DNA from 4 places in the Promicromonospora sp. NPDC057488 genome. Region 2 is predicted to be linked to each of the others. Evidence: predicted binding sites of a transcription regulator. Region 2 holds the regulator's gene; each other region holds the start of a gene.
The links. Region 2 encodes HspR, which represses chaperone genes until heat shock. Its sites were predicted from a motif close to AAGTTGAGTCNNNNNGACTCAACTT; they were not measured.
Positions count from the first base shown of each region.

Region 1: the regulator HspR is predicted to act here: its motif matches at 3,268-3,292, upstream of clpB (ATP-dependent chaperone ClpB).
Region 3: the regulator HspR is predicted to act here: its motif matches at 3,605-3,629, upstream of ACFU5G_RS10360 (Hsp20/alpha crystallin family protein).
Region 4: the regulator HspR is predicted to act here: its motif matches at 2,057-2,081, upstream of dnaK (molecular chaperone DnaK).

Region 1 covers NZ_JBHVEG010000040.1:19,405-26,621, reverse strand. The annotation lists gene ACFU5G_RS10945 (CaiB/BaiF CoA transferase family protein) at 1-360, shown strand, start outside; gene ACFU5G_RS10940 (carboxyl transferase domain-containing protein) at 333-1,775, shown strand; gene ACFU5G_RS10935 (sulfite exporter TauE/SafE family protein) at 1,887-2,681, opposite strand; gene cpt (chloramphenicol phosphotransferase CPT) at 2,665-3,222, opposite strand; gene clpB (ATP-dependent chaperone ClpB) at 3,350-5,977, shown strand; gene ACFU5G_RS10920 (ArsR/SmtB family transcription factor) at 6,153-7,199, shown strand; gene ACFU5G_RS10915 (septum formation family protein) at 7,177-7,217, opposite strand, start outside.
Region 2 covers NZ_JBHVEG010000150.1:8,200-15,416, reverse strand. The annotation lists gene ACFU5G_RS23385 (DnaJ C-terminal domain-containing protein) at 38-1,045, shown strand; gene ACFU5G_RS23380 (heat shock protein transcriptional repressor HspR) at 1,134-1,586, shown strand; gene ACFU5G_RS23375 (DUF1540 domain-containing protein) at 1,751-2,059, shown strand; gene ACFU5G_RS23370 (hypothetical protein) at 2,130-2,897, opposite strand; gene ACFU5G_RS23365 (sigma-70 family RNA polymerase sigma factor) at 3,169-6,708, shown strand; gene upp (uracil phosphoribosyltransferase) at 6,743-7,217, opposite strand, start outside.
Region 3 covers NZ_JBHVEG010000037.1:28,669-35,885, forward strand. The annotation lists gene ACFU5G_RS10335 (XdhC family protein) at 1-107, shown strand, start outside; gene ACFU5G_RS10340 (FAD-dependent monooxygenase) at 329-1,534, shown strand; gene ACFU5G_RS10345 (TetR/AcrR family transcriptional regulator) at 1,545-2,159, shown strand; gene ACFU5G_RS10350 (VOC family protein) at 2,134-2,487, opposite strand; gene ACFU5G_RS10355 (S66 peptidase family protein) at 2,566-3,564, shown strand; gene ACFU5G_RS10360 (Hsp20/alpha crystallin family protein) at 3,665-4,081, shown strand; gene ACFU5G_RS10365 (ROK family protein) at 4,258-5,190, opposite strand; gene ACFU5G_RS10370 (dipeptide ABC transporter ATP-binding protein) at 5,187-7,007, opposite strand; gene ACFU5G_RS10375 (ABC transporter permease) at 7,004-7,217, opposite strand, start outside.
Region 4 covers NZ_JBHVEG010000024.1:601-7,817, forward strand. The annotation lists gene grpE (nucleotide exchange factor GrpE) at 1-112, opposite strand, end outside; gene dnaK (molecular chaperone DnaK) at 109-1,974, opposite strand; gene ACFU5G_RS07340 (GNAT family N-acetyltransferase) at 2,124-2,666, shown strand; gene ACFU5G_RS07345 (hypothetical protein) at 2,865-3,137, shown strand; gene ACFU5G_RS07350 (dipeptidase) at 3,139-4,278, opposite strand; gene ACFU5G_RS07355 (hypothetical protein) at 4,289-4,684, opposite strand; gene ACFU5G_RS07360 (hypothetical protein) at 4,793-6,244, opposite strand; gene ACFU5G_RS07365 (hypothetical protein) at 6,372-7,217, opposite strand, start outside.

The DNA.
Region 1 (7,217 bases), on a different contig from region 2:
GGCCTGCGGAGCAACCCCGAGCGGGTGGCCCGCCGCGACCAGGTGATCAAGGTGGTCGAGGACGTCTTCGACGCCTACGACGCCGACCCGCTGCTGGCGAAGCTGTCCGACGCCGGGATCCCCGCGGGCCGGGTGCGTACGCTCGACGAGGTGTACGCATGGGAGCAGACGGCGAGCCAGGGGCTGCTCGTCGACGTGGAGCACACGAGCCTCGGGCGGCTGACGCTGCCGGGCCCGCCGCTGCGGTTCTTCGACGCCGACGGCGCCGAGGTCACGCGGCGCGAGCACCGGGCGCCGCCGGTGCTCGATGAGCACGCCGCCCGGGTCCGGGCATGGCTCGACAGGTCGGGGGCGTCGTGACCCGGCGCTGGACGGCCCGCGAGCTGCTCGACCTGGTGCTCGACCCCGGCAGCTTCGAGTCCTGGGACGAGCCGGTCGACACCTCCGGGCACACTCCCGAGTACCGCGCCGTGCTGGCCGCCGCGGCCGAGAAGGCCGGCACCGACGAGTCCGTGCTCACGGGCCGCGGTCGCGTGCGCGGCCGGCCCGTGGTGGTGATCGTCAACGAGTTCCGGTTCCTCGGCGGGTCCATCGGCCGGGCCGCTGCGCGGCGGATCACCGCCGCCGTCCGGCGCGCGACGGCCGAAGGGCTGCCCGTGCTGGCCACGACCGCGTCCGGCGGCACCCGGATGCAGGAGGGCACCCCCGCCTTCCTCCGGATGGTCGAGATCTCGCGCGCCGTCATGGACCACCGCGACGCCGGCCTGCCCTACCTCGTCTACCTGCGGCACCCCACCACGGGCGGCGTCTACGCGTCCTGGGGCTCGCTCGCGCACCTCACGGTCGCCGAGCCGGGCGCGCTCATCGGCTTCCTGGGCCCGCGCGTGGTCGAGGCGCTGACCGGCAAGGCCCTGCCCGACGGCGTGCAGTCCGCCGAGAACCTCGCCGCGAAGGGCGTGCTCGACGGCGTCGTCACGCCCGAGAGCCTGCCCGCGCTGGTCGAGCGGGCGCTCGCGGTGCTGGTCGACCCGCCGTCGTCGGCCACGCTGCCGCGCCGGACGGGCGAGCCGTCCGGGACGGCGTCCGCCTGGGACTCCGTGCTGCGCACCCGGGCCGAGGGCCGCGTGGGCGTGCGGGACCTGCTGCGCTACGGCGCGTCGGGGACGGTGCGGCTGTCCGGCACGGACGAGGGCGAGCGGGACGAGTCGATGCTGGTCGCGCTCACGCGGCTGGACGGCCGCCCGTGCCTCGTCGTCGGGCAGGACCGGACCCGGCAGTCGGAGAGCACCCCGATGGGGCCCGCCGCGCTGCGCGTGGCCCGGCGCGCGATGGGGCTGGCCGAGGAGCTGCGGCTGCCGCTGGTCGCGGTGATTGACACCCCCGGGGCCGAGCTCTCGCAGGCCGCCGAGGAGGGCGCGCTCGCGGGCGAGATCGCGCGCTGCATGGCCGCGCTGACCCGGATGACCGTGCCGACGCTGTCGGTGATCCTCGGCCAGGGCTGCGGTGGCGGGGCGCTCGCGCTGCTGCCCGCGCAGGCCGTGATCGCGGCCGAGCACGCGTGGCTCTCGCCGCTGCCGCCCGAGGGCGCGAGCGTCATCGTGCACGGGGACACCACGCACGCCGCCGAGCTGGCGGAGGCGCAGCACATCCGGGCGGTGGACCTGCTCGCCGAGGGCGCGGTGCAGCGGGTGGTCCCGGAGCACGACGACGACACGGTCCGCGACGTCGCGGTGGCGGTCGCGGCGGAGTGCGCGGCGGTGCTGGCCGGTCGGTAGTTTCGGGTGGTCGGTAGAACGTCAGGTGGTCGGCACCTCGGAATACCGATCACCTGACATTCTGCCGACCACCCACGAATTGCCGACCACCCCGATCTGCCGACCACTCAGCTAGCGCTTCTCCACCGCCTTGCGGACCTGCTGGACCAGAGCGAACACCAGGAGTGCGGCGAAGGCGATCGAGGCCACGTTGTCGGGCAGCACCACCGACAGGCTCGCGCCGCCGAAGGAGAACACCGACGCGACCAGGCCGATGATCGCCGCGGTCTTCAGGTGCACCAGGCCGTTGCGGGCGTTGACCCAGGTGCCCGAGATCGCGGTGGGGATCATCGCGACCAGCGACGTGCCCTTGGCGAGCGCGGGGGCGAAGTCGAACAGCGCGGACAGCCCCGGCACGGCGATCTGCCCGCCGCCGATGCCGAGCAGGCCCGACGCGATGCCCATGACCAGGCCGAGGCCGACCATCCCGGCGCCGTCGAGCAGGCTGGGGATCCCCTGTGCCGTGCTGACCGACGGCGGGTCGGCGAACGCGTCGAGCAGGGACCGCACGATGCCCGCCACGAGCACGCCGACGAACAGCCAGCGCAGCAGGGTCTCGGGCACGCGCGCGAGCAGCCGCGCGCCGTAGGCCGCGCCGACCACGGAGCCGACCACGAGCAGCCCGGCGGAGATCAGGTCGACCGCCTGGTGCGTCAGGTACGGGATGGACCCGACGATCGCGGCCGGGAGGATCGCCGCCAGCGAGTAGGCGCTCGCGCGGCGCTGCGTCAGCCCGCCGAGCGAGGTCAGGAGCGGCACCATCACGATGCCGCCGCCGAGGCCGAACAGGCCGGAGAACGCTCCGCCGACGATCCCGACGAGTACGGCGCGGGGTGGGGTCAGGGAGTCGTCAGTCTGCTCGGTCACCCCGTGATGATCTCAGGTGAGCGGCGATGGTCCGCGCGCAGTCCAGGGACCCGGTGCTCGTGGTATCGATCTCCAGGTCGTACCGGACGCCCCGGTGGACGACGTCGGCCTGCTGCGCGGCCATGCCCGTGACCCGGTCGCCGCGGGCGGCCTCGCGCCGCCCGGCCACGGCCGGGTCGCACCGCACGCCGACCCAGAGCGTCGGCACGTCGCCCAGTGCGTCGAGCCAGGGGCGCTGCGACGCGCCGCCGCCGAGGAACACGTCGTCGACCACGAGGTGCGCGCCCGCGCGCGCCATGGCGACCAGCCCGGTGATCCAGGCGTCCTGCAGCGCCATGAAGTCCCCGCCGACGGCGACGCCGCCGTCGTCCGCGAAGCCGATGCCGTCGCCGCCGGAGGTCAGCCGGGCGGGCATCGCGTCGACGAGGGTGTCGACGCTGAGCGACAGCCAGGGCTCGGGCAGCACGGTCTGCAGGTCGCGGGCGATGGCCGACTTGCCGGAGCTCGACCCGCCGTTGAGGACGATGACCTGGGTGTTCATGCCGCCACCGTACGAGTGTCGGTGACGCGCGCTACAGTGATTTCCAAGTTGAGCGGAATAGACTCAACTTTGAGACGGTTTCATCGAGGTAGAACTCCGCCCACCATCACCAGCCCCGGGAGGCTTCATGGACACCAAGTTCACGACCATGTCGCAGCAGGCGATCGGCGACGCCATCCAGTCGGCGTCGGCCGCCGGCAACCCGCAGCTCGAGCCGGTCCACCTGCTCGCCTCGCTGCTCACGCAGGAGCGCGGCGTGGCCGTCGGCCTGCTCGACGCGGTCGGGGCGAACGCGCAGGCCATCGGCCAGCAGGTGCGCGCGGCCCTCGTCGCGCTGCCCCAGGCCAGCGGCAGCAGCACCGCCCAGCCGAGCGCGAGCCGCGCACTGGCGACGGTCCTCGACCTGGCGGGCAAGGAGGCCCAGGGCCTGGGCGACGAGTACGTCTCCACCGAGCACCTGCTCATCGCGCTGGCCGCCGGCCAGTCGTCCGCGGCGCAGATCCTGTCCGACGCCGGGGCCACCGCCGACGCCCTGCGCGCCGCGCTGCCCGCCGTCCGCGGCTCGGGCCGGGTCACCAGCCCCAACCCGGAGGGCACCTACAAGGCGCTGGAGCAGTACGGCACCGACCTGACCCAGCAGGCGCGCGACGGCAAGCTGGACCCGGTGATCGGCCGCGACTCGGAGATCCGCCGCGTGATCCAGGTGCTGAGCCGCCGCACCAAGAACAACCCGGTGCTCATCGGCGAGCCTGGCGTCGGCAAGACCGCAGTCGTCGAGGGGCTGGCGCAGCGAGTCGTCGCGGGCGACGTGCCCGAGTCCCTCAAGGGCAAGCGGCTGATCTCCCTCGACCTGGCCTCGATGGTGGCCGGCGCCAAGTACCGCGGTGAGTTCGAGGAGCGCCTCAAGGCGGTCCTGGAGGAGATCACGGCGTCCGACGGCGAGGTCGTCACCTTCATCGACGAGCTGCACACCGTGGTCGGGGCGGGCGCCGGCGGTGAGGGCGCCATGGACGCCGGCAACATGCTCAAGCCCATGCTCGCCCGCGGCGAGCTGCGCATGGTCGGCGCCACCACGCTCGACGAGTACCGCGAGCACATCGAGAAGGACCCCGCGCTGGAGCGCCGGTTCCAGCAGGTGTTCGTGGGCGAGCCGTCGGTGGAGGACACCGTGGCGATCCTGCGCGGGCTCAAGGAGCGTTACGAGGCGCACCACAAGGTGACGATCGCCGACTCGGCGCTCGTGGCCGCCGCCTCCCTCTCCGACCGGTACATCTCGGGCCGGCAGCTCCCCGACAAGGCCATCGACCTGGTCGACGAGGCCGCGTCCCGCCTGCGGATGGAGCTCGACTCGTCCCCGATCGAGATCGACGAGCTGCAGCGCGCGGTCACGCGCCTGGAGATGGAAGAGGTCGTGCTGTCCGAGTCGGCCGACGCCGCCTCCAAGGACCGCCTCGAACGGCTTCGCGCCGACCTCGCCGACCGCCGCGAGGCCCTCGCCGCGCTCACCGCGCGCTGGGAGTCCGAGAAGGCCGGGCACAACCGCGTCGGCGACCTGCGCGCGCGCCTCGACGAGCTGCGCACCGACGCCGAGCGCAAGCTCCGCGAGGGCGACCTCGAGGGCGCGGCGCGCATCCAGTACGGCGAGATCCCCGTGGTCGAGAAGGAGCTCGCGGCCGCCGAGGAGGCCGAGGCCGGCGCGGAGGACGAGCCCGAGGGCCTCGGCCCGGAGACCGCCGAGCCCCCGATGATCGCCGACAAGGTCGGCGCCGACGAGATCGCCGAGGTGGTCGCCGCCTGGACCGGCATCCCCGCCGGGCGCCTGCTGCAGGGCGAGTCCGAGAAGCTCCTGCACATGGAGGACGTGCTCGGGGAGCGCCTCATCGGGCAGCGGGCCGCGGTGGCCGCGGTGTCCGACGCCGTGCGGCGCACCCGCGCCGGCGTCTCGGACCCCGACCGGCCCACCGGCTCGTTCCTGTTCCTCGGCCCCACGGGCGTGGGCAAGACCGAGCTCGCCAAGGCGCTCGCGGACTTCCTGTTCGACGACGAGCGCGCCATGGTGCGCATCGACATGTCCGAGTACGCGGAGAAGCACTCCGTGGCGCGGCTCGTCGGCGCGCCTCCGGGCTACGTCGGGTACGAGGAGGGCGGCCAGCTCACCGAGGCCGTCCGGCGCCGGCCCTACTCGGTGGTGCTGCTGGACGAGGTGGAGAAGGCCCACCCCGAGGTCTTCGACATCCTGCTCCAGGTGCTCGACGACGGGCGCCTCACCGACGGCCAGGGCCGCACCGTGGACTTCCGCAACACGATCCTGGTGCTCACCTCGAACCTCGGCTCGCAGTTTCTCGTGGAACCGATGCTGTCGGACGAGGAGCGCCGCGACTCCGTGATGACGGCCGTGCGGGCGGCGTTCAAGCCCGAGTTCCTCAACCGGCTCGACGACGTGGTCATCTTCGACGCGCTGTCGCTCGACGAGCTCGGCCACATCGTCGACCTGCAGGTCGGTGCCTTCGCCAAGCGCCTCGGCGACCGGCGCATCACCCTGGAGGTGACCGCGGCGGCCCGCGAGTGGCTCGCCCTGGAGGGCTTCGACCCGGCCTACGGCGCCCGGCCGCTGCGCCGCCTCGTGCAGCGCGAGATCGGCGACCGCCTGGCGCGGCTGCTGCTCGCCGGCGAGGTGACCGACGGCGACACGGTGGTCGTGGACCGCGCCGACGGCGAGGGGCTCGCACTGGATCGGCGGGTGCTGACCGCCTAGGCGAGGGGCGCTCGCCCGGGCGCGAAGCCCGGGCGGGCGACCGCCTGGATGTGACGGTGTTGTGAAGGTGGCCGTCGGAACGCCCAGAACCCGAATTGCGACTCGTCCCTCTGTATGTGCGGGGTGAATCGTGCGCGGCCGGTCGCGCGGTGCCCGGCACGGTCAGGGAGGCCCGATGCTGCGTTTCCACTTCACCGCGGACGATCTGGCGCGGGTCCGGATCGCGCCTGGCCCGGACCCCATGTGGGAGACGCTGCTCAGCGCCCACCTGGTGAACCAGCGCTCGGGCTCCCTGCTGTTCGAGCCCTGGCGGGCGCGGGTGCTGACCGGCCTGCCGCCCGCGGCGCGCATGCTGCTGCGCCTGGCGCCGCCACGCGGCTACTCGCCGGACTTCCTCACGCCCGTCATCGGCTCGGGCGCGCCGCTGACCGGCCCCGACACGTTCGAGGTGGGCCTCGACGCCGTGCTGTCCACCTCGAGGTCTCGGCTCCGGCACGACATCTCGCGGCTGGCGCAGGGCCGCACTCCGCACCTGTGGATGCGGGACCTCGCCGACGGGTCGGTGTCGGCGGTGCGCGGGCTCGGCGTCGCGATGCGGGCGTACCACCAGCAGGCGGTCGGGCCGTACTGGAGCGGCATCCTCGCCGCCGTCGACGTGGACCGGGCGGCGCGCACCCGCGCCTGGGTCGAGGGCGGCACCGAGCACGCACTGCGCAGCCTGCACCCCGCGATCCGCTGGCAGCATCCCGTGCTGTCGGTCGCGACCGCCGCGGAGCGGGACGTCCACCTGGCTGGCCGCGGCCTGCTCATCGTCCCGTCCTACTTCTGCCACCGCGCCCCGATCTCGCTGGCCGACCCCGAGCTGCCGCCGCTGCTGCTCTACCCGATCACCCACGAGCAGGTCTGGACGGGCCGGCGGCCGGAGGACCGGGCCGACGAGGACGGCGGCCGCAGGCTCACCGCGCTGCTCGGCCGCACCCGGGCCGCGGTGCTGCGGGAGCTCGGCACCGAGGCGACCACCAGCGAGCTCGCGCAGCGCTTGGCGATCTCGCCGGCGTCCGCCTCCGAGCACGCGACCGTGCTGCGCAACGCCGGGCTCGTCGCCAGCGGGCGCGAGCGCAACACGGTGCTGCACGCGCTGACCCCGCTGGGCCGGACCCTGCTGGACGGCAACGAGCGCCGGGTCCCGACGGCGTCGGCTACTGCAGCAGATCCTGCGTGATCGGCTCCGAGGTCGTCG
Region 2 (7,217 bases):
AAGCTCGACCACCGGTCTCGACGTGTAAGGAGGTGCCATGACCGGTCAGGACTGGATGGAGAAGGACTTCTACGCCGTGCTGGGCGTGTCCAAGGACGCCGACGACGCGGCCGTGAAGAAGGCCTACCGCAAGCTCGCGCGCCAGTACCACCCCGACCAGAACCAGGGGGACGCGGCGGCGGAGTCCAAGTTCAAGGAGATCGGTGAGGCCTACGCGGTGCTCTCCGACCCTGAGCAGCGCCGCCAGTACGACGCCGTGCGCGCCATGGCAGGCGGCGCCCGCTTCTCGGCGGGGGCCGGCGGCGCCGGTGCCGGCGGGTTCGAGGACATCATGGGCGCCATGTTCGGCGGCGCCCAGGGTGGCGGCCGGGGCGGGCCGCGCGTCCGCTACACCCAGGGCGGCAACGGCGGCGCGGGCTTCGAGGACATCCTCGGCTCGATGTTCGGCGGGGGTCGCACGGCCTACGGCTCGGGCACGACCGGGTACGCCGCACCGACCGCAGGGGCTGACGTCGTCGCCCAGGTGACGCTGCCGTTCCGGGCGGCGGTGGAGGGCACCACGGCCGAGCTCGAGGTCAACGGCCGCACCATCACCGCGCGCATCCCCGCGGGGATCAACGACGGCAAGAAGATCCGCCTGCGCGGCAAGGGCCGCCCGGGGGTCGCCGGCGGCCCGGCGGGCGACCTCGTGGTCACCGTGCACGTCACGCCGCACCCGGTGTGGACCCTGGACGGCGTGGACCTGCGCATGACCGTGCCCGTCACGTTCGCGGAGGCCGCGCTCGGCACCACGCTGGAGGTACCCACCCTGGACGGCGCCACGGTGCGGCTCAAGGTGCCGGCGGGGACGCCGTCGGGCCGGGCGCTGCGCGTCAAGGGCCGTGGCGTCCAGACGGCCAAGGCGACCGGCGACCTGCTCGTCACCGTGCAGGTGGCCGTGCCGCAGAAGCTCAGCAGAAAGGCCAAGCAGGCGCTCGAGACCTTCGCCGCCGAGAACGACGGCGAGGACGTGCGCGCGGGCCTGGCCGCGCGGGCGGCAGAATGACGCCGGTGCGGTGAGGCATATGCCCCACCGCACCGCATTCGGTAACCTGCCCGCACGCCAACGCACAAAAGAGACCTCGGAGGAGCACATGGTCGACGACGACACGCCCGTGCTCACCGTGTCCAAGGCCGCGGAGCTCGCGGGCATGCACCCGCAGACGCTGCGCCAGTACGACCGCCTCGGACTGGTGGTCCCCCGGCGCACCCGCGGCCGCGGCCGCCGCTACTCGCGCCGCGACGTCGCGCGCCTGCTCCAGGTGCAGCGCCTCGCCCAGGGCGAGGGCATCAATCTCGCCGGGATCAAACGCATCCTCGACCTGGAGGCGCACGTCTCCGTGCTCGAGGAACGCCTCGGTGACCTGCTCATGCGGGTCCAGGAGGAGGGGCGTGTCTTCGCCGCCGGGCCCGCCGCGGGCGACGTCGTGGTGGTCCAGCGCGGACAGCGGGTGCGGAGCGCCGCCATGCGCGTGGACCTGGAGCACCGCGCCGGCGGCGGGGGAGCCGTGGTGCTCTGGCGCCCGGCCCCGCGCCGCGAGGAGTAGCCACGCCCGTGGCCCCCCGCGCCATTTCAGCAATGCAATTCTTTCCTTAATCGTGAATGCCGCCGGAGTGTAGGTAAGGCATTCCTCAGCTCTGTGCGATCTGTCATTCAGGAATACGATCGACGCATTCCGCAGGAGTGACGCACGGAGCGAGGAGAGTTGCCATGAGCACACTGATGGAAATGCCCGAGGTCGTGGAGTGCTCGATCGACGGCTGCGGCTACAACCACGACCACGGCTGCCACGCCGGCGCCGTCACCATCGCGGGCCACGCGGGTGACGCCTCGTGCGCCACGTTCATCCCGCTCAGCACCAAGGGCGGCCTGGAGAAGGTCATCGCGCACGTGGGCGCCTGCCAGCGCGAGGAATGCACCCACAACGACAACCTGGAGTGCAACGCGGCGTCGATCCGCGTGGGCTCCGGCCCCGAGGACCCGGGCCACGCCGACTGCCTCACCTTCGAGCAGGCCTGAGCACGCGAGCCGGGGCGCGTCGTCGCGCCCCGGCTCGCTGCTGGATCGTGGTGTCGAAGTGCTCCGGCGCTCAGCGTGCCAGGTGGTCCAGCAGGAGCAGCGCGTCCGCGTGCGTCCCGGGCAGGCGCTCGACCCAGACCCGCGTGGGCCGGCGCACCTCCGTGGCCAGACCGAGCACCTCGGCGTTGCGCTCCACGACGCGGCGCAGCGACTGGCCGAGCTCCGCCGTCGTCGGGCCCCGCTCGCAGAGCACCACGAACGTGCCGTCGCCGACGGCGGCCATCGGGTGGCCCTCGCCGAACACCTGGTGCAGGGTGCGGCCGATCGCGGCGGAGCGGGCGAGCCGCTGCCACGTGTCGAGGCTGTCCAGGCCGACGTCGAGCACCAGCAGGCAGTGGGTCTCCCCGGCCGTGGCGCCGGTCCGCTGCGCGGTGCCGTAGGTCTCGCGCAGTCGCTCGCCCAGGTACTCACCCGTGGGCAGGCCGGTCGAGGGGTCGTGCGTGGCGATCTGGTACGGAACGCGCTCACGCTCCCCGACCCAGCCGATCGCGGCGGCCCGCAGGGCGCCGACGTCGGTGGGGCGCCCGAAGGCGGCGTAGAGGCAGGCGACGTCGTCCAGTGCCTCGGTGATCCCGGCTCCTACTCCGGCGCGCGCCGCACCGAGCCGTTCGGCGGGGGCGATTACGCCCCGGCCCTCGGCCAGTGCCTCTGCTAGCGCCTCAGCGGCGGGGTGCTCCCAGTCGTTCGGCCGGATCCAAACCGACGCCAGACTCGTAGCTCGCCACCGCTCGCGCAGGTCGTGCACACGCACCCGCGCCTCCTGCTGTGCCTCGCTCATGATGATGGGACCCTCACGGGGATACATCATGACGCACCTTCAGGGGCGGTGTACCGGACTTCACCCGGTCGTCACCCAGAAATGTGGAATTCCACCCCCTAAATCGTCCACTTGGCTCTATAGTCTTGGCTGAACGGCGACAGTCAACCGCACCGCGACCACCGCGAGAGTCTGGGTAGACGTGAGGCAAGTCGAGAGCAGCACCGGCGAAACGCCTAGCGACGCGGAACTGATCCTGCAGGTCAGGTCAGGTGACCGCGATGCTTTTGGCGTGCTCTACGAGCGCCACTCGGCGGCCGCTCGGGCCCTCGCCCGGCAGTACGTCCCGGCCGCGGACGCGGAGGACGTCGTGGCCGACGCCTTCAGCAAGCTGTTCGAGATGCTGCGCCGCGGGGTCGGTCCCGACGCCGGCTTCCGCCCCTACCTGTACACGATGGTCCGCCACCGGTCGTTCGACGTGTCGCGCGGTGCCGCGCGCACGCGCCCCAGCACCGACGACGAGATCGAGTCCGTGCTCGGCCGGGTGGCCTCCAAGGACGACCCCGCGCTCGAGGGCTTCGAGCGCAGCGTGATCGCCAAGGCCTACGTCGACCTGCCGGAGCGCTGGCGCGAGGTGCTCTGGTACGTACTCGTCGACGAGCTCAAGCCCGCCCAGGTCGCGCCGGTGCTGGGCCTGAGCCCGAACGGCGTGTCCGCCCTGCTCTACCGCGCCAAGGAGGCGCTGCGGGCGGGGTACCTGCAGCAGCACCTGAGCCACGCGCCGTCGGACACCTGCCGCACCGTCAACCCGCTGCTCGGCGGGTACGTGCGGGCGAGCCTGTCCAAGCGCGAGACCACGAAGATCGACGAGCACCTCTCGACCTGCGCCACCTGCAGCGCCCTGGTGCTCGAGCTGCACGACGTCGCGCACGGCATGAAGACCGTCATCGCCCCGCTGGTGCTCGGCGCCGGTGGCCTCGCGCTGGTCGGCGCGGGCGCCCCGATCGGTGGCCTGGTCATCGCGGGCGCGGCCAAGGCCGGTGCCGTCGCGGGCGGCGCGCAGACCGCCTCGACCGTGGGCGCGGCCTCGACCAGCTCGTTCTCCGGCGCGATGTCCACCGCCGTCTCCGGCACGGCGGGCGCAGTTGCGTCCGCCGCGGCCGCCGCCACGGGTGGGAGCGTGGCCGCCGGTGCGCTCGCCGTCGCCGCGGTCGGCCTGGTCGCGGCGCTGCAGATCACGGCGCCGCCCGAGGCGGAGACGTTCATCGACACCGTGATCGCCACGCACGACGGCCGGGAGCTGCCGGGCGGCGGCACGGAGGGCGTCCGGACCGACGACGACGGCGTGCGGCCCACCGACCTGGTGCCCAGCGCGGACACCGCCTACCTCACGGTGAGCTACGCCGACGCCGGCCAGCCGCTGGCCCCGCGCGAGTCCCAGAACCTGACGTTCACGGTCGAGAACACGGGCAAGGCCGCCGCCACGGGCGCGCAGATGAAGGTCACCCTGCCGGCCGGGCTCACCGCGACGAAGCCGGCCGGGTCCTTCGGCACGGGTGTCGGCAGCGGCCGCCTGATCTCCGCGACCGAGTCGACGACGGCGAGTGCGACGCCGACCCCGCAGGCCACGCCGACATCGGGCGGCACGCCCGAGACCAAGGCCGACGCCGACGCGTCGGTGGGCTCGCCCACCGGCGAGGTGCAGACCTCGCCGAGCGCCACGCCCAGCGGGTCAGCCACCGAGGGCGCTCAGCCCGCGGCCCCGGTCTCCTGCACGCCGACGGAGCAGACGAACGTGCTGCTCTGCCCGATCGGCGAGCTCGCGCCGGGCGCCGCGCGCACCGTGGTCACGGCCGTGCAGGCCAACGCCGGGGGCGACTACCCCGTGAGCGCCGAGGTCTGGGCCGACGGCCTCCAGGCGATGAGCGCGGACCTGCCGAGCCGCACCGTGGCCCCGTTCGGCCAGGAGCTGTCGGCGCAGACCACGGACGTCTCGCTCGCCAGCCCCGGTTCCGCCTCGCTGCCCATCTCCCTGGTCAGCACGGGCGACCGCCCGGTGACGGCCGGTGGCTGGGCGGTGGCCGTTTCGCTCCCCGCCGGCGTGCGGCCCGCGTCCGCGCAGTCCCAGCTCTCGTGCTCGGCCGGCGACATGCCGAACGCCTGGCTCTGCAAGCCGCTCGACGCCGCCTACGCGTCCTCCGTGTCGCTCGACCCGGGCGCGACCGTCGACGTGCCGCTGAACATCACCACCGCCACCGAGGCCGCGAAGTCGGCGCAGCCGGCCGAGCTCGGGGTGGTGAACGTCCGGCCGGTCCTCGACGGCGCCGCCCGCTCGTCCTCGGCGACGCTCGTCGCGACCTCGGCCTGGGCCAACGCCTCGGCGGGCGTGGGTACCGTCACCGCGTCCTGCTTCGCCGAGGGCGGCGTGGACAAGGCCGACGCCATGGTGACCGGCACCTACCGGAACACGACCGACCGCACGGTCCGGGTCACGCTGCAGGCGGCCGGGAACAGCGAGTCGAACGGCAAGGACGTCGCGCCGGGCGACTCCGTGGAGATCGCCGTGCACGACGGCATGCGCGTGCCGGCCGGCCAGGCCGTCTTCCTGCTGGCCACGTCGGTGGACGGCAACACGTACGAGACCCGCGTCGGCGCCGGTGACCACCGCGCGGCCGACTGCTACAAGCCCGCGTGGGACGTCGAGACGACCGCCGAGATCGCCAACGTGGGCGGCACGGTGGGCGTCCGGGCCACGGTCACCAACACGACGGACGAGTCGATGTTCGTCGTGATGTCGGTGCCCGTGGGCGACAGCTCGGTCACCTCGGTCAAGCGCCCGGTGGCGGCGGGCGGCACGGTGGACCTGTCGGTGGACACCAAGCGCTCGCACATGCCGGCGGGCGAGGCCACGTTCCACCTCACGCGCGAGGTGGCGGACGCCGACGGGGACCTGGCCGCCGACCCGATCGCCCCCGCCAGCAACCCGACCCAGAGCTTCGGGGCGGGGAGGATCGAGCCCGCCCTGGGCGACCGGACCCTGTCGGCGGGTGCCTGCGTGTTCGACGCCGAGAACGACCGCTCGGTGCAGACGTTCCAGGTCACCGCGGACAACACGGCCTCGACGCTGAACGTGCGGTTCCACGTCGGGGAGGTCACCCGCACCGTCGCTCCCGGAGTCACCGAGGTGATCGAGTTCCAGGTGCCCTGGGGCACCGACAGCCTGGACGTGGTCGCGGGCGCCCAGACGATCGCGCAGCTCGACGTCCGCTTCAAGTCCTGCGCCGAGGTCACCTGGCCGGCGAAGGACCAGCTCACCGTGACGACCGCGGCCGAGTGCGTCGGGCAGGACGTGCAGATCAAGGCGACGGTGGACAACCGGACCGGCCGGGACTGGACCGGGCTGCTGATCCACGACGGAACCGGTGAGCAGAGCCAGGAGCAGGCCGTCCCTGCCGGGGAGACGACGTTCGAGCTCACCCAGCAGCCGCTGTTCAGCCTCGACGGCAACGTCACGGTGCGGCTGACCCGCGTCGTGGAGGGCACGCCGTTCACCGTGGAGCAGTCGTTCGCCGTGCAGGGCAAGCAGTGCGTGCTGCCCGAGCAGCCGACCTGCGAGCCCGACCAGGGCGGGGAGGCCACGCCGGACGCCGAGCCGTCGGCGGGCACGGACCAGACGGCCGGCACGGACCAGACGAGCACCACCGAGCAGGCTGCCGAGACGGATCCGGCGGCCTACCGGAAGCTGGCCCCGTCCAACGCGCCCACGGCCAGCAACTGGCTGCGGTGGATGAAGCTCGACGGCCGGACCTGCGAGAGCCCGCCCTCGGCCTGACGCGCGGGCCGGGCACCAGGCCCGGCCCCGGACGTCAGACGATGCCGTACAGCCGGTCCCCGGCGTCGCCCAGGCCCGGCACGATGTAGGCCTTCTCGTTGAGGCGCTCGTCCACGGCCGCGACCACGACCGACAGGTTGGCGCGGTCGCCCACGTGCTCCTCCAGCAGGGCGATGCCCTCGGGGGCGGCCAGCAGGCAGACCGCGGTGACCTCGCGGGCGCCCCGCTCCAGCACGTAGTCGATCGCCGCGACCAGCGTGCCGCCCGTCGCCAGCATCGGGTCGATCAGGAACACGTGCCGGCCGGTCAGGTCGTCGGGCAGGCGGTTGGCGTACGTGACGGCCTTGAACGTCTCCTCGTCGCGCACGAGGCCGAGGAACCCGACCTCCGCCGTCGGCAGCAGGCGGCTCATGCCGTCCAGCATGCCCAGGCCGGCGCGCAGGATCGGCACCACGAGCGGCGGCGGTGACGCGAGACGGGTGCCGGTCATGGTGGTGATCGGCGTCTTC
Region 3 (7,217 bases), on a different contig from region 2:
GCACGCCGGACGAGACCGCCGTGTCGATCGTCGCCGAGCTGATCGCGGCCCGCTCCGGCGCCACGGCCCGTCCCCTGCACGAGACGGACGGCCCGATCCACGGCTGAGGTCGCTTCGGCGACCCGGACGGCCCCGCTCGACCGAACTCCCCGACGTGTCAGACGTACAGGTCACCCGGGTGACCTGTACGTCTGACACGTGCGGCTCGGCCATCCCCGCTCGCGCAGCACTCGGTGTCCTGGGTCACAGCCGCGCCCTCTTCCTTAATTGCGACAGGTTGTCGTAACTTCTCCTTGCGACAGGTTGTCGCAACTTGGGAGGAGCTCCGATGACACAGCAGGACAAGCGCGCTCTCGTGGTGGGCCTCGGGATCGCCGGCATCGCGACCGCGATCGGGCTGCGCCGGGCGGGCTGGGAGCCCGTCGTCGTCGAGCGCTCCCCCGAGCGGCGCACGGGCGGGTACTTCGTCGGGATCTTCCCGGACGGCAAGCAGGCCCTCGCGGACCTGGGCGCGACGGACAACCTGCACGTGCGCAACCCCGTCGACGGCAAGGACTGGACCGTGCGCCGGTCCGGGCAGGCCCGGCCCGGCGCCGGTTTCCTGGACCGCCCGGGCGGCCCGTACGCGGTGGTGCGCGGGGACATCGAGGACGCACTGTGGCGCACCCTCGAGGACCTCGGCGGTGCGGAGGTCCGCTTCGGCACCCGCCCGGTCGGGATCGAGCAGACGCCGGACACGGCGCGGGTGCGCCTCGTGCAGGAGCCGAGCGGCGCCGAGTCCGTGGAGGAGTTCGACCTCGTCGTGGGCGCCGACGGCGTCCGCTCGGGCGTGCGCAAGCTGGCCTTCGGCCCGGACGCGGACTACCTGGACCAGTGGGAAGCCATCATCTGCGCCTTCGAGCTGGACGAGCAGGTCCCCGGGCTCGGGCCCGAGGACGGCAGCATCGACGCGCGCTCCCGCCGGGCGGCCTGGGTCTTCGGGTTCGCCGACCGCACCCCCACCGCGTTGCTGACGTACCGCACCCAGGACGTGGACGCCCAGTTCACGCGCCCGCCGGCCGAGACTCTGCGTGAGGTCTACGCGGGCATGGACCACCCGTCCGTGACGCACGTCCTGGACCAGCTCGAGAAGGCCCCGCACTTCCTGTTCGACTCGGTCAACCAGGTGAAGATGCCCTCTTGGCGCTCGGGCCGCGTCGTCCTGGTCGGGGACGCCGCCTGGTGCCTGAACCTCTACTCCGGCATGGGCTCCAGCATGGCGATGCGCGGCGGCGCCGACCTGGGCCAGGCCCTGCGGGAGCACCCCGAGGACCTGCACGCGGCGCTGGCCGCCTGGGAGACGGGCCTGCGCCCGGCCATCACCGGCCACCAGCGCCGTGCCCGGCTCATGCAGCAGCTCTTCGTCCCGTCGGGCCCGGTGGCCGAGCGGGTGCGCTCCGCGGTCCTGGTGGGGCTCGGCGCCGTCGGGCGGCTGACGAACCGCAAGGCCGCGGGCGACACGAAGGTCCCGGCCGCCGCCGGCGCGGGCAGGTGATACTGGGCCCATGGCACGGATCAAGGGCGGCACGTTCCAGGCCCACCACGAGCAGGTCTGGTCCGACCTGACGGAGGCGATGGGCACGCTGCTCGCCGAGCGCGGCTACGACGGCTTCAACCTGGGGCACGTGGCCGCCGGCGCGGGCATCGCCCGCAACACGATCTACAACTACGCCAAGGACAAGGCGGCGCTGGCCGCCAAGATCGCGCAGCACGCCAGCCGCGACATCCTGGCCCGGATCGACGAGATCGCCGCGGGGCCCGAACCGGCCCCGCGGCGCCTGGCGCAGATCGTGGACACGCTGATGCGCTCCTTCGACACCCCGGCGGTGCGCCTCATGCTGCACTCGCCCGCCACGGCGATGCCGCAGGACGTGCTGGAGCACCCGGAGGGCCCCTTCGCCCAGGTCGCCGCCGCCGTGGAGCAGGTCCTGCGCGACGGCGTCGACGAGGGCACCTTCCGCCCTGTCGGCGACGTCGCGCTGACCACGCACCTGCTGAGCGGCATCGTGCGCGCGGGCGCCGAGCGCACGGCCTCCGGCGCGGACATCGAGCAGATCCTGCCGGCCGTCACGGACCTGCTGCTGGCCGCGCTCCTCAGTCCGGGTGGTGCACCACGTTGATCACGTTGCCGTCCGGCGCCCGGACCAGGAACCGGCGCACGCCCCACGACTCCGTGGTCAGCGGGTGCACGATCTCGTAGCCGAGCCGCCGGGCCTCGTCGTACGCGCCGTCGACGTCGGGCGTGTGCACCGAGACGACCGCGTCCTCGGGCGAGGTCGCGTCGCGGGTGACGAGCTGGACGATCGCCCCCGTCTCGGGCGAGGTGCACCGGGCCACCCAGCCCAGGTCGAACTCCTCGGTGCTCAACCCGAGATAGCCGGTGTAGAAGTCCTTGGCTGCCGCTACGTCGGCCACCCGAAGGTTCGGCATGATGCGTGTGGCGCGCACGGCGTCCTCCAGCTCGCGGGAGATCGGTTCGCGGGAAATGCCGGGCCGACGACGCCGCGGCCGTCCTAGGCTGCGGGCATGTCAGCGCACGCAACCATCGTCCCGCCCCGGCTCCGCTCCGGCGACACCGTCCGCGTCATCGCCCCCGCCAGGTCGCGGGCCATGATCATGGAGCACGACAACACCCGCTGGGTCGACGAGCGGTTCGCCGCGATGGGACTCACGCTGACGTTCGGCGAGCACGTCGACGAGGACGACCAGTTCCGCAGCTCCTCGATCGAGCACCGCGTCGCCGACCTGCACGCCGCGTTCGCCGACCCGGCCGTCGCGGGCGTGATCACCGTGATCGGCGGGTTCAACAGCAACGAGCTGCTCCCCCACCTGGACTTCGACCTGATCGCGGCGCACCCCAAGGTGTTCTGCGGCTACTCGGACATCACCGCGCTGCAGAACGCGATCCTCGCCCGCACGGGCCTGATCACCTATTCCGGCCCGCACTGGTCGAGCTGGGGCATGCGCGACCACTTCGAGCCCACCGGCGACTGGTTCCGCGCCGCCGTGACCGGCGACGCCCCGATCGTCGTCGAGCCCTCCGCGGCCTGGACGGACGACCTCTGGTTCCTCGACCAGGACGCCCGCACCCCCGTGGCCAACGAGGGCTGGTGGCGGCTGCGGCCGGGGCAGGCGTCGGGCCGGATCGTCGGCGGCAACCTCTGCACGCTCAACCTGCTGCAGGGCACCGCGAACATGCCGTCGCTCGACGGCGCCCTCCTGTTCATCGAGGACGACTTCGAGTCGAACACGGTGGCCTTCGCGCGCAACCTCACCTCCCTGCTCCAGCAGCCCGACGCCGCCGGCGTGACCGGGCTCGTGGTCGGCCGGTTCCAGGCCGCCACAGGCATGACGCGCGAGGCGCTCGACGAGATCGTCGCGCGCCAGCCCGCCCTGGCCGGCAAGCCGGTGCTGGCGGGCGTGGACTTCGGGCACACCAGCCCGCTGCTCACGATCCCGGTCGGCGGCGCGGCGGACGTCGTCGTCGGCGAGCACGAGGCGAGCCTGACGATCACCCGCCACTGACGCCGGCGGCAGGGGCGGCGTCCGCCGTCGGCGAACCCGGAAATTGAGTCGGGTCGACTCAGGTTGTACCGGTCATCAACCGCATCCGGAGGAGAACATCATGACCACCGTTCTGACCCGTTCACCGTTCGCCCAGACCTGGCTCCGTGACCCGTGGAGCCAGACTGCCGCGACCGCCGGCCCCGTGCCCGCGGCCGACGTCTACCGTGAGGGCGAGGACCTCGTCGCCCGCCTCGACCTGCCGGGCGTGAACCCGGCCGACGACGTCACCGTCGAGGTCGAGGGTCGCAAGCTCGTCGTGCGCGGCGAGCGCAAGGACCAGCGCTCGGAGGAGTCCGAGGGCCGCCGCATCTCGGAGGTCCGCTTCGGCTCCTTCCGCCGCGTCGTCACCCTGCCGAAGGCCGTGGACGGCGACGTCGTCCGCGCGTCCTACGACTCGGGCGTCCTGACGGTCACCGTGCCGGGCGTCTTCGCCGGCACGACGCCGCAGCGCGTCGAGGTCACCACCGCCGCCTGATCCCCAGGCAGCCACTCTGACGGCGCCCGACCGCACAGCGGCCGGGCGCCGTCGGCGTTCTGCTGTCGGGTGCAACTGACCGAACTCACTGACTTCGGTCCCCTGCATTGAGACCGGTCGGTTGAATGACCGGTCTCGGGGCAAGGGACCGATGTCATCTGCGCCAGAGGTCGCAGTCACCGCGCCAGCGCCGCCGCGCCCACCACCGTCGCGTCGCCGCCCAGCACCGCCCGGCGCACCTCGATCATGTGCCCCGACACGGGCGGCTCGTCGTCCAGCCGGGCCCGGATCGCGGGCTCCAGCAGGTCCCAGGCGTGGGCCAGCCCGCCGCCCACCACCACGTGCCCGACGTCGAGCAGCGCCGCCAGCACCAGCACCGCCGACCCGACCGCGCGCCCGGCGTCGGCCAGCACGCGCGCGGCGGCCGCGTCCCCGGCCCGCGCCCGGGCCTCGATCTCCGCCGCGCCGACGACGGCTCCCGAACCCTCGCGCGAGCCGACGCCGCCCGAGCCGCCCGCCGCCACGGCCTCCCCGTACCGGCGCTCCACCGAGCGCCCCGACGCGAGCGTCTCCAGGTGCCCGCGCTGCCCGCAGGTGCACCGCGCGTCGCCGAAGCCGGGCATGTGCCCGATCTCCCCGGCCGCCCCGGCCCCGCGGTACAGCGCGCCGTCCAGCCAGAGCGCGCCCCCGACGCCGGTCCCGAGCGCGATCCCCGCCGCCGACCGCACGCCGCGGACGGCGCCCCAGGTCGCCTCGCCCACGAGGAACGCGTCGACGTCGTTCGCCACGGTGACCGGCAGGCCGGTCCGGGCCGCGAGCCCACCCCGCAGGTCGGTGCCGACCCAGCCGACGAAGGAGTCGCTCGCGGCGAGCACCTCGCCCGTCACCGGGTCCACGACCCCGGCCGCGCCGACGCCGACCGCCGCGACCCGCACCCGGGCCGTGGCGGTCGCCTGCGCCACCAGCCCGGCCGCGACGTCGAGCATCGCCGCACCGCCCGACGGCGTCGGCGCGGTCGCCGAGGCGAGCACGGCGCCGTCCGCCGTGACGACGGCGGCCCGGATCTTGGTGCCGCCGATGTCGACCCCCGCGGTGGGCCCGCCCGTCACAGCGCGGCTCCGGGGGCCGGGGCGGCGCCCGACGCGACCGCACCCGGCACGGGCGCCAGCCGCTGCCGCGCCGCGCGCCGCTCCCGCTGCGCGGCCGGGTCGGGCGTCGGCACGGAGGCCAGCAGCTCGGCCGTGTACAGCTCGCGCGGGGCGCTGAACACGTCCGCCGTCGGGCCGCTCTCCACGAGGCGCCCGCCCCGCAGCACGGCCACGCGGTCGGTCAGCTCGTGCACCACGCCCAGGTCGTGGCTGATGAACAGGCAGCCGAACCCGAGCTCCGCGTGCAGGTCGCGCAGCACCTGGAGCACCTCGGCCTGCACGGACACGTCCAGGGCGCTGGTCGGCTCGTCGGCCACCAGCAGGCGGGGCCGCAGCGCGAGCGCCCGGGCCAGCCCGATCCGCTGGCGCTGGCCGCCGGAGAACTCGTGCGGGTAGCGCCGCTCGGCGCCCGCGGGCAGGTGGACGGCGTCCAGCAGCTCGCGCACCCGCGCCCGCTTCTCGGCCGCGGTCAGCCGCCGCCCGTCGCGGCCGTGGATCGCCAGCGGCTCCGCGATCGACTCGCCCACGAGCCGGCGCGGGTCCAGCGAACCGCCCGGGTCCTGGAACACGACGCCGACGTCGGCCAGCAGGCGCCGCCGGGCCCGGCCGCGGGCGCGCGCGACGGAGGTGCCGAGCAGCAGCACCTCACCCTCGGCCGGCGTGAGCAGGCCGAGGCAGGCGCGCCCCGCCGTCGACTTGCCCGAGCCGGACTCGCCGACCAGGCCCAGCATCTCGCCCGCGCGCACGGTCAGGTCGAGGCGCTCGACGGCGCGCACGTGCCGGCCCTGCACCCGGTAGTCGAGGCTGACCCCGCGCAGGTCGAGCACGACCTCGCCGCCACTGGTGGTCGAGCCGACCCCGCTGGTCGAGCCTGTCGAGACCTCCGTACCCGTCGAGCCAACCCCGCTGGTCGAGCCTGTCGAGACCCCCACATCCGCCGAACCAGGTCTCGACAAGCTCGACCCACCACCGCTCGCCGGCGGCACCGCCGGCACCGCGTCCAGCAGCGCCCGCGTGTACTCGTGCTCCGGCGCCAGCAGCACCTGCTCCACCGGCCCGTGCTCCACGATCCGGCCGCCGCTCATCACGGCCACCTCGTCGGCCAGGTCGGCCACGACACCCATGTTGTGCGTGACCAGCAGCAGCGCCGTCCCCCGCTGCGCCACGAGCTCGCGCAGCAGGTCGAGGATCCCCGCCTGCACGGTCACGTCGAGCGCCGTCGTCGGCTCGTCGGCGACGATCAGCTGCGGCTCGCACGCGAGCGCGATCGCGATGACCACGCGCTGCCGCTGCCCGCCGGACAGCTCGTGCGGGTACTGCCCCGCCCGCCGCTCCGGCTCGGGGATGCCCACGGACCGCAGCAGGTCCACGGCCCGTTCCCGCGCGGCCGCCCGCGGCACGCGCTCGTGGTTGAGCACCGCCTCGGCGATCTGGTCGCCCAGGGTCATGGTCGGGTTGAGCGCCGTCATCGGCTCCTGGAACACCATGGACACCACCCGGCCGCGCAGGTCCACGAGCTGGTCCTCGGGGGTGGTCACGACGTCGCGCACCGCGTCGCCGTCGGCCAGCTCGACCGAGCCGGTGACGCGCGCCGTCGACGGCAGCAGGCCCAGCACGGACAGCGACGTGACGCTCTTGCCCGAGCCGGACTCGCCCACCAGCGCGACCACCCGGCCGCGCCGCACCTCGAGGTCGACGCCGCGCACCGCGGGCACCTCCCCGGAGCCGGTGGTGAAGGTGACGTCCAGGTCCCGGATGCGCAGTACGACGTCGCTCATGCCGTCCTCCCCTTCACGTCGACGACGTCCCGCAGCCCGTCGCCCACGAAGTTCAGCGCGCAGACCACGACGACGATCGCGAGGCCGGGCGGCAGGATGAGCCACCAGGCGCCCTGGTAGATGTAGTTGATGCCGTCGTTCAGCATCGCGCCCCAGTCGGTCGTGGGCGGCTGGACGCCCATGCCGAGGAAGCTGATGTAGGCGACGAGC
Region 4 (7,217 bases), on a different contig from region 2:
CCGGACGCGCCTCGTCGCCGGAGGCGTTCACCTTGCGCTTGTCCGTGAACTGGAAGGGGTGCTCCCCCGAGCCCTCGGGCTCGGGGGGTCCCTGCTGGTGCTCGTCCGTCACTTGCGCTCGTCCTCGTCGTCCACGATCTCGGCGTCGACGACGTCCTCGTCCTTGGCGGACTGGGCGTTCGCCGGCTGCGGGTTGCCGTCGGCACCCTGCGCCGCGGGCTGCTCGGCCGCGTACAGGGCCTCGCCGATCTTCTGCGACGACGCGCCGAGCTTCTCGTACGAGCTCTTCACGGCGTCGGCGTCCTCAGCCTCGAGCGCGGCCTTCACGGCGGCGATGTCGGTCTCGACCTCGGTGACGACCTCGGCCGGGAGCTTGTCGCGGTTGTCCGCGATCTGCTTCTCCATGGAGTACGCGAAGGCCTCGGCCTGGTTGCGGGTGTCCGCCTCCTCGCGCCGCTTCTTGTCCTCCTCGGCGTGCAGCTCGGCGTCCTTGACCATGCGGTCGATGTCGTCCTTGGGGAGCGCGGAGCCGCCCGTGATCTTCATCGACTGCTCCATGCCCGTGCCGCGGTCCTTGGCGGACACGTGCACGATGCCGTTCGCGTCGATGTCGAAGGTGACCTCGATCTGCGGCACGCCACGCGGCGCCGGCGCGATGCCGGTGAGCTCGAAGACGCCCAGCGGCTTGTTGTCGCGGGTGAACTCGCGCTCGCCCTGGAACACCTGGATCGCCACGGACGGCTGGTTGTCGTCGGCCGTGGAGAAGACCTCGCTGCGCTTGGTCGGGATCGCGGTGTTGCGCTCGATGAGCTTGGTCATCACGCCACCCTTGGTCTCGATACCGAGGGACAGCGGGGTGACGTCGATCAGCAGGACGTCCTTGCGGTCACCGGAGATGACACCGGCCTGCAGCACGGCGCCGACGGCGACGACCTCGTCCGGGTTCACGCCCTTGTTGGGCTCGCGGCCACCGGTGAGCTCCTTGACGACCTCGGTCACGGCGGGCATGCGGGTGGAACCACCCACGAGCACCACGTGGTCGATGTCGGACACCGAGATGCCGGCGTCACGGATCACGGCGTGGAACGGCGCCTTGGTGCGGTCGATGAGGTCCTGCGTCATCTGCTGGAACTGAGCTCGCGTGAGCTTCTCGTCCAGGTGGATGGGGCCGTTCTCGCTCATCGAGAGGTACTGCATCGAGATGTTGGTGCTCGTCGCGGACGAGAGCTCCTTCTTGGCCTGCTCGGCGGCCTCACGGAGGCGCTGCAGGGCGATCTTGTCCTTCGACAGGTCGACGCCCGAGGAGTTCTTCACCTGCTTGATGAGGTGCTCCACGACGCGCTGGTCCCAGTCGTCACCACCGAGGCGGTTGTCACCGGAGGTGGCGCGCACCTGGATGGTCGAGAAGTCGTCCTCGTCCTTGCCCACCTCGAGCAGGGAGACGTCGAACGTGCCGCCACCGAGGTCGAAGACGAGGATGAGCTCGTCCTCCTTGCCCTTCTCCAGCCCGTAGGCGAGGGCGGCCGCGGTGGGCTCGTTGACGATGCGCTTGACGTCGAGGCCGGCGATCTGGCCGGCGTCCTTGGTCGCCTGGCGCTCGGCGTCGTTGAAGTACGCCGGGACCGTGATGACGGCCTCGGTGACGGGCTCGCCCAGGTACTCCTCGGCGTCACGCTTGAGCTTGCCCAGGATGCGGGCCGAGATCTCCTGCGCGGTGTACTTCTTGTCGTCGATGTCGACGGTCCAGTCCGTGCCCATGTGGCGCTTGACCGAGGAGATGGTGCGGTCCACGTTGGTGACGGCCTGCCGCTTGGCGACCTCACCGACCAGGACCTCGCCGGTCTTGGAGAACGCGACCACCGAGGGGGTGGTCCGCGAGCCCTCCGCGTTGGCGATGACGGTGGGCTCCCCACCCTCGAGGACCGCCACCACCGAGTTCGTCGTTCCGAGGTCGATACCTACTGCGCGTGCCATGTCTGCTGCCTTCCTACGACAGATTGAGTCTGCTGCACTCAACTTAAGCCGGAGCTCGCGAGGAAGCAAGCTGACGCTCGTAAAGTTGAGCCTACTTCACTCAACTACGGCGGGGGCGAAATAGTTCCCGGCGGGATTATCGTGACGCCATGCCCTTCGAGACCCTCCTGACGGACGACGTCACGCTGCGCGAGCTCAGCAAGGACGACGCCGACGCGCTCGCCGACGCCTACGTCCGCAACCGCGAGCACCTCGCGCCCTGGGAGCCCGAGCGGCCCGAGGAGTTCTACACCGCGGACTGGCACCGAGAGCGCCTGTGGACGCAGGTCCTGGACAACTCGACGGGCCGCGCGCTGCACACCGTGCTGGAGTCGGGCGGGCAGATCGTGGGCCGGCTGAACCTCACCGACGTCGTGCACGGGGCCTTCGAGAACGGGCACCTCGGCTACTGGCTGGACGCCGGGTTCACCGGGCGCGGCCTGATGACGCGGGCCGTCGGGGCGATGGTGGCCCACTCCCGGGACGAGCTCGGCCTGCACCGCCTCCAGGCGGCGACCCTGCCGCACAACACGGCGTCGCAGGCCGTGCTGACCCAGGTCGGGTTCGAGCGGATCGGGTTCGCGCCCAGCTACCTCAAGATCGCCGGCGAGTGGCAAGACCACGTCGTGTTCCAGCTCATCCTGCACGGCTGACCCGGCCCGGACGGCACGCGGGACACGTCGCCGCCCGGGCTGTTTCACCCGTGTCAACAGGCGCGACGCCCTGACCTGCGGTACACAGGGGTGCACGGCCGAGGCCACAGGGGGTGGGGCATCGGACGAGTACCCCGCGGGCCAGCCCGCGGGTGCCTGATGCCCGGGACTCCCGGGCCCCGACCGGGGGAGACCACCATGGCAAGCATCCACGGGAGCTCGTTGTCGATCGCGCTCCTGACAGCGCTGCTCGATCCCGAGGAAGACGGCCTCAGATCACCTCACGTCCAGGACCTGCTGCAGGAGGCGCTCGAGACGCGCGAGGACGCACGCGACGTGATCGTCGCGCTGCTCGCGTCGTCCGGGTCGATGCTGCGGCAGATCAGCTACCACAACGAGCAGGAGCCGCTGGAGTCCCTGCAGAAGGTGGCCCTGGGCTTCCAGCGCAAGGTGGTTCAGCTCCCCAGCTGAGTCAGCCCTGGGCGGCCCGGGCCGCCACCTGCTCGGCATCCCGGAGCACCCGCAGCACGTTGCCGCTGGTGAGCTTGCCGAGGTCGGCGTCCGACCAGCCCCTGTCGGCCAGCGCCGCCAGCAGCCGGGGATAGCCCGTCACGTCCTCCAGCCCCTCGGGCAGGTTGGGCGTGCCGTCGTAGTCGCCGCCGAGGCCCACGTGGTCGACGCCGGCGACCTCACGCACGTGCTCGACGTGCGCGACGACGTCGGACAGCGTGCTGCGCGGCTGCGGGTGGTCGGCCCGCCAGCGCGCCATGAACGGCTCGAACGCGCCGAGGTCGGTGTTCCTGATGCCCTCGGCCGCGGCGGCCTCGGCGCCCGCGGCCCGCCACTCCGCGACGGCCGACGACACGAACTGCGGCACGAAGGTCACCATGCAGACGCCGCCGTTGGCCGCGAGGGCACCGAGGACGTCGTCGGGCACGTTGCGCGGGACGTCGCAGACGGCGCGGGCGCTGGAGTGGCTGAAGATCACCGGTGCCGACGTGGCCCGCAGCGCGTGCCGCATGGTGCCCGCCGACGTGTGCGAGAGGTCGACCAGCATGCCGATGCGGTTCATCTCGCGCACCACGTCCTCGCCGAAGGGCGAGAGGCCGCCGAGCACCTCCTCGTCGGTGGCCGAGTCGGCCCAGGGCACGTTGTCGTTGTGCGTGAGGGTCATGTAGCGCACGCCGAGCACGTGGAGCATGCGGAGCACACCCAGGGACTCGTCGATCGAGTGGCCACCCTCGGCGCCCATCAGGCTGGCGATGCGGCCCTCTCGCCACGCCTGCTCGACGTCGGCGGCGGTCCGGGCCAGCCGCAGGCTCTCCGGGTACTTCCCGACCATGCGGTGCACGCAGTCGATCTGTTCGAGCGTGGCCGTGACGGCGGCGCCGCCCTGCAGCGTGGAGGGCACGTAGACGGACCAGAACTGGGCGCCGACGCCGCCGTCGCGCAGGCGCGGCAGGTCGGTGTGGGTGGTGGTGAGCCGCTGCGCGATGTCGACCGCGTCCAGGTCGTAGGACGACTGCTCGCGCAGCTCCCACGGGAGGTCGTTGTGCCCGTCCCAGACGGGGTGCTTCTCGAGGAGCGCGGCGAGGCGGTCTGCGGTCGTCATGCGGGTGACGCTACCTCGCCGTCCGGACCCGTCTGAGCCGGTCGCGGATCTCGTGGACGGTCAACGCCTCGCCCGCGCGGCGCACCAGCCGCCCCGACAGGTCGTCCACGAAGTCCAGGTCGGTCGACTCGGTGAGCACCGTCGTGTACCCGGCCCGTGCCTCGTCCGCCTGCCGCGACGCGGCGGCGCTGTCCAGGAACCCGCCCGTGGCGATGCAGCCGACGGCGACCCCGGCGGGCACGAGCCCCCAGACCCAGAGCATCGGTTCCACGAACAGCACGGCCAGGACGACGACCGAGGCGACGATCCCGGTCAGCGTGCAGGCGAGGGACCGGTTGGACAGCACGACCTCGGACGGTCCGGGGAGCAGCTCACGCCTGATGTCGGGGTGCCAAGCATCGGACAAGGTGCCTCCAGGTCGCCGGACGCCAGAGTACCCAGTACCGGGAAACGTGTCAGACGTGCAGATCACCGGGGTGACCTGCACGTCTGACACGTCGTGGGGCGGGAAGCGTCAGTTGATCCGCGTCCAGGCGCAGCCGGCGGTCGCGAAGCCGTACGCGGAGGTCGGCAGCGTGATGGACGTGGGTTCCGTCACCTCACCGCTGTCGATCACTCCGGGCTCGCCGTAGAAGCCCTCGTAGAAGGCGTACGTGCACGGTGTGCCCGGGTCGGCCGGACCGGTGGTGGAGTACTCGCCGCGGTTGATGTGGTCGCCGAGGACGTAGTTGCCGTTCGCGGCCGTCGAGTCGGCCGTCTTGACCATCCCCGGGTAGTACTTGATCCAGACACCGCAGGCCTCGTTCGTCCAGACGCTGTAGTCGGTGGGCAGGATGGTGAACATGCGCTGGCCCGAACCGGTGTCCCGGGCGAGCTCGGTCCCGTTGTTGCGCTGGCGGCCCCAGGTGCAGTCGCCGGAGCCGGCCTGCGCGATGTAGGTCGTCGCGACGACGCCGCGCGTCTCCTTCCCGACGTAGAACGACTCGTCCGTCCCGTCGTCCTTCCACCGCACGGCCGACGCCAGCACCTCGGCGGTCGGGGCGCTGCGCCGCAGCACCGTGCCGTAGCCCGCCCGATAGGTGCGCACGGTAACCGTGATCTCCTTCTGGTACTCGGCACCCTTCAGCGTGTACTTCGACGTCGTGGCCCCGGCGATCGCCCGCCCGTCGGCGTACCACTGGAACGAGAACGACGACGGCGAGGGCGACCAGGTGCCGCGCGTCGCCGTGAGCGTGGAACCCACGCGCTTGGTGCCGGAGATCACCGGGTTCGGCGACTTCGAGTACGCGGCTCCGACCCGTGCGGCAGGGGACCGGAGCGACGCGTCGAGGTACCCGGGCTCCTTCACGGTCGCGCTGACCGTGAGCTCGTGGCCCCTCCACTCGGGCCGCACCGTCAGCGTGCTCTTCGTCGCGCCCCGGATGGACTCCCCGTCGAGCCGCCACCGGTAGGAGACGGAGTCGGGCGTGGGCACGGCCGGCGGCCGGGCGACGGTCAGCGTGGCACCGGGTGTCGCGCTGCCGACGATCGCCGGCCGCGGCGGGGAGATGTGCCCACGCGAGACAAAGGTCGTGCGCCCGCTGGTCCGGCTCACCGGGGCGTAGCCCGTCCGGGAGCCGTCGAGCCGGACGGTGAGCCGCTTGGCGTGCTGCGCCGCGGTCGGCGTGAAGGCGAACCCGGTCGCGCCGCTGATCGCCACGCCGTCCGCGAACCACTGGTAGGTGAAGGTGGTGCCGGACGTCCACGCACCCGCGTGCGCCTTGATCGTCTTGCCTACCTGGACGGCGCCCACGATCGTCGGCGTCGACGCCTCCAGCGGGGGGTCGTCGACGGCCGCGGGCACAGCCGCGCCCGTCACGGTGGCCAGGGTGCCCGGCGCGGCGACGGCGACGGCGGGCGTGACGAGGAGCGTCAGAGCCGTGGCTGTGGCCAGGGTCCTGGAGAGACGTCGTATGAGTGGATGCATGACCGATACTCCTTGCTCGGGGACGTTCAGGATGCTTGTGGCGCTGAGCTCACCTTTGGCAAGACTCTTCACGAACGTAGCCCTCCCGGCCGGTGTTCACCTCGTAAAGTCCGAAGAGATCACCCGGTCAGCTGATGCGCTGCCAGGTGCAGCCGACGGTCTCGAAGCCGGTCGCGGACGACGGCATCGTGATGGTCGTGGCCTCCGGCACCACGCCGCGGCTGATCACCGAGGCGCCCTTGCCCTCGAAGTCCCGGTAGAAGACGTACTCGCACGGGATGTCGGCGTCGGCCGGGCCCGAGGTTGAGTACACCCCGCGTTCGAGGTGGTCACCGAGGACGTAGATGCCGTTCGCGGCGGTCACGTCGCTCGGCCGGACCATCCCGGGGTAGTACTTGATCCAGAGGCCGCAGCTCTCGCTCGCCATGATGTTGGTGGTGCGGGCCTGCACCGTGAGCATCCGCTGCCCCGATCCCGCGTCGAGACCGAGTGGTCCGCCGAACTGGTTCTGCACCCAGCGGCACTCCGCCGAGCCGGCCTGTGCGATGTAGGTCGTGCCCGCCGGCCCCGGCGAGACGGCGGTCTCCTCGCCCTCACCCCGCCACCGCAGGGCCGAAGCCAGCACCTCGGCGGTCGCCGCGCTGCGCCGCACCGTGGTGCCCCAGCCCGCCCGGTAGGCGCGCACCGACACGGTGATCTTCTTCTGGTAGTCGCTGCCCTTCAGCGCGTACTTCGACGTCGTGGCCCCGGAGATCGGGCGGCCGTCGGCATACCACTGGAAGGAGAACGACGACGGCGTCGGCGACCAGGTGCCGCGCGTCGCCGTGAGCGTCGAGCCCACGCGCTTCGTGCCGGAGATGACCGGGTTCGGAGACTTCGAGTACGCGCCCCCGACCCGCGAACCCGCGGACGTGACGGTCGTGTCCTTGTACGCGGACGCCTTCACGATCACGCGGACCGTGATGACCTTGCC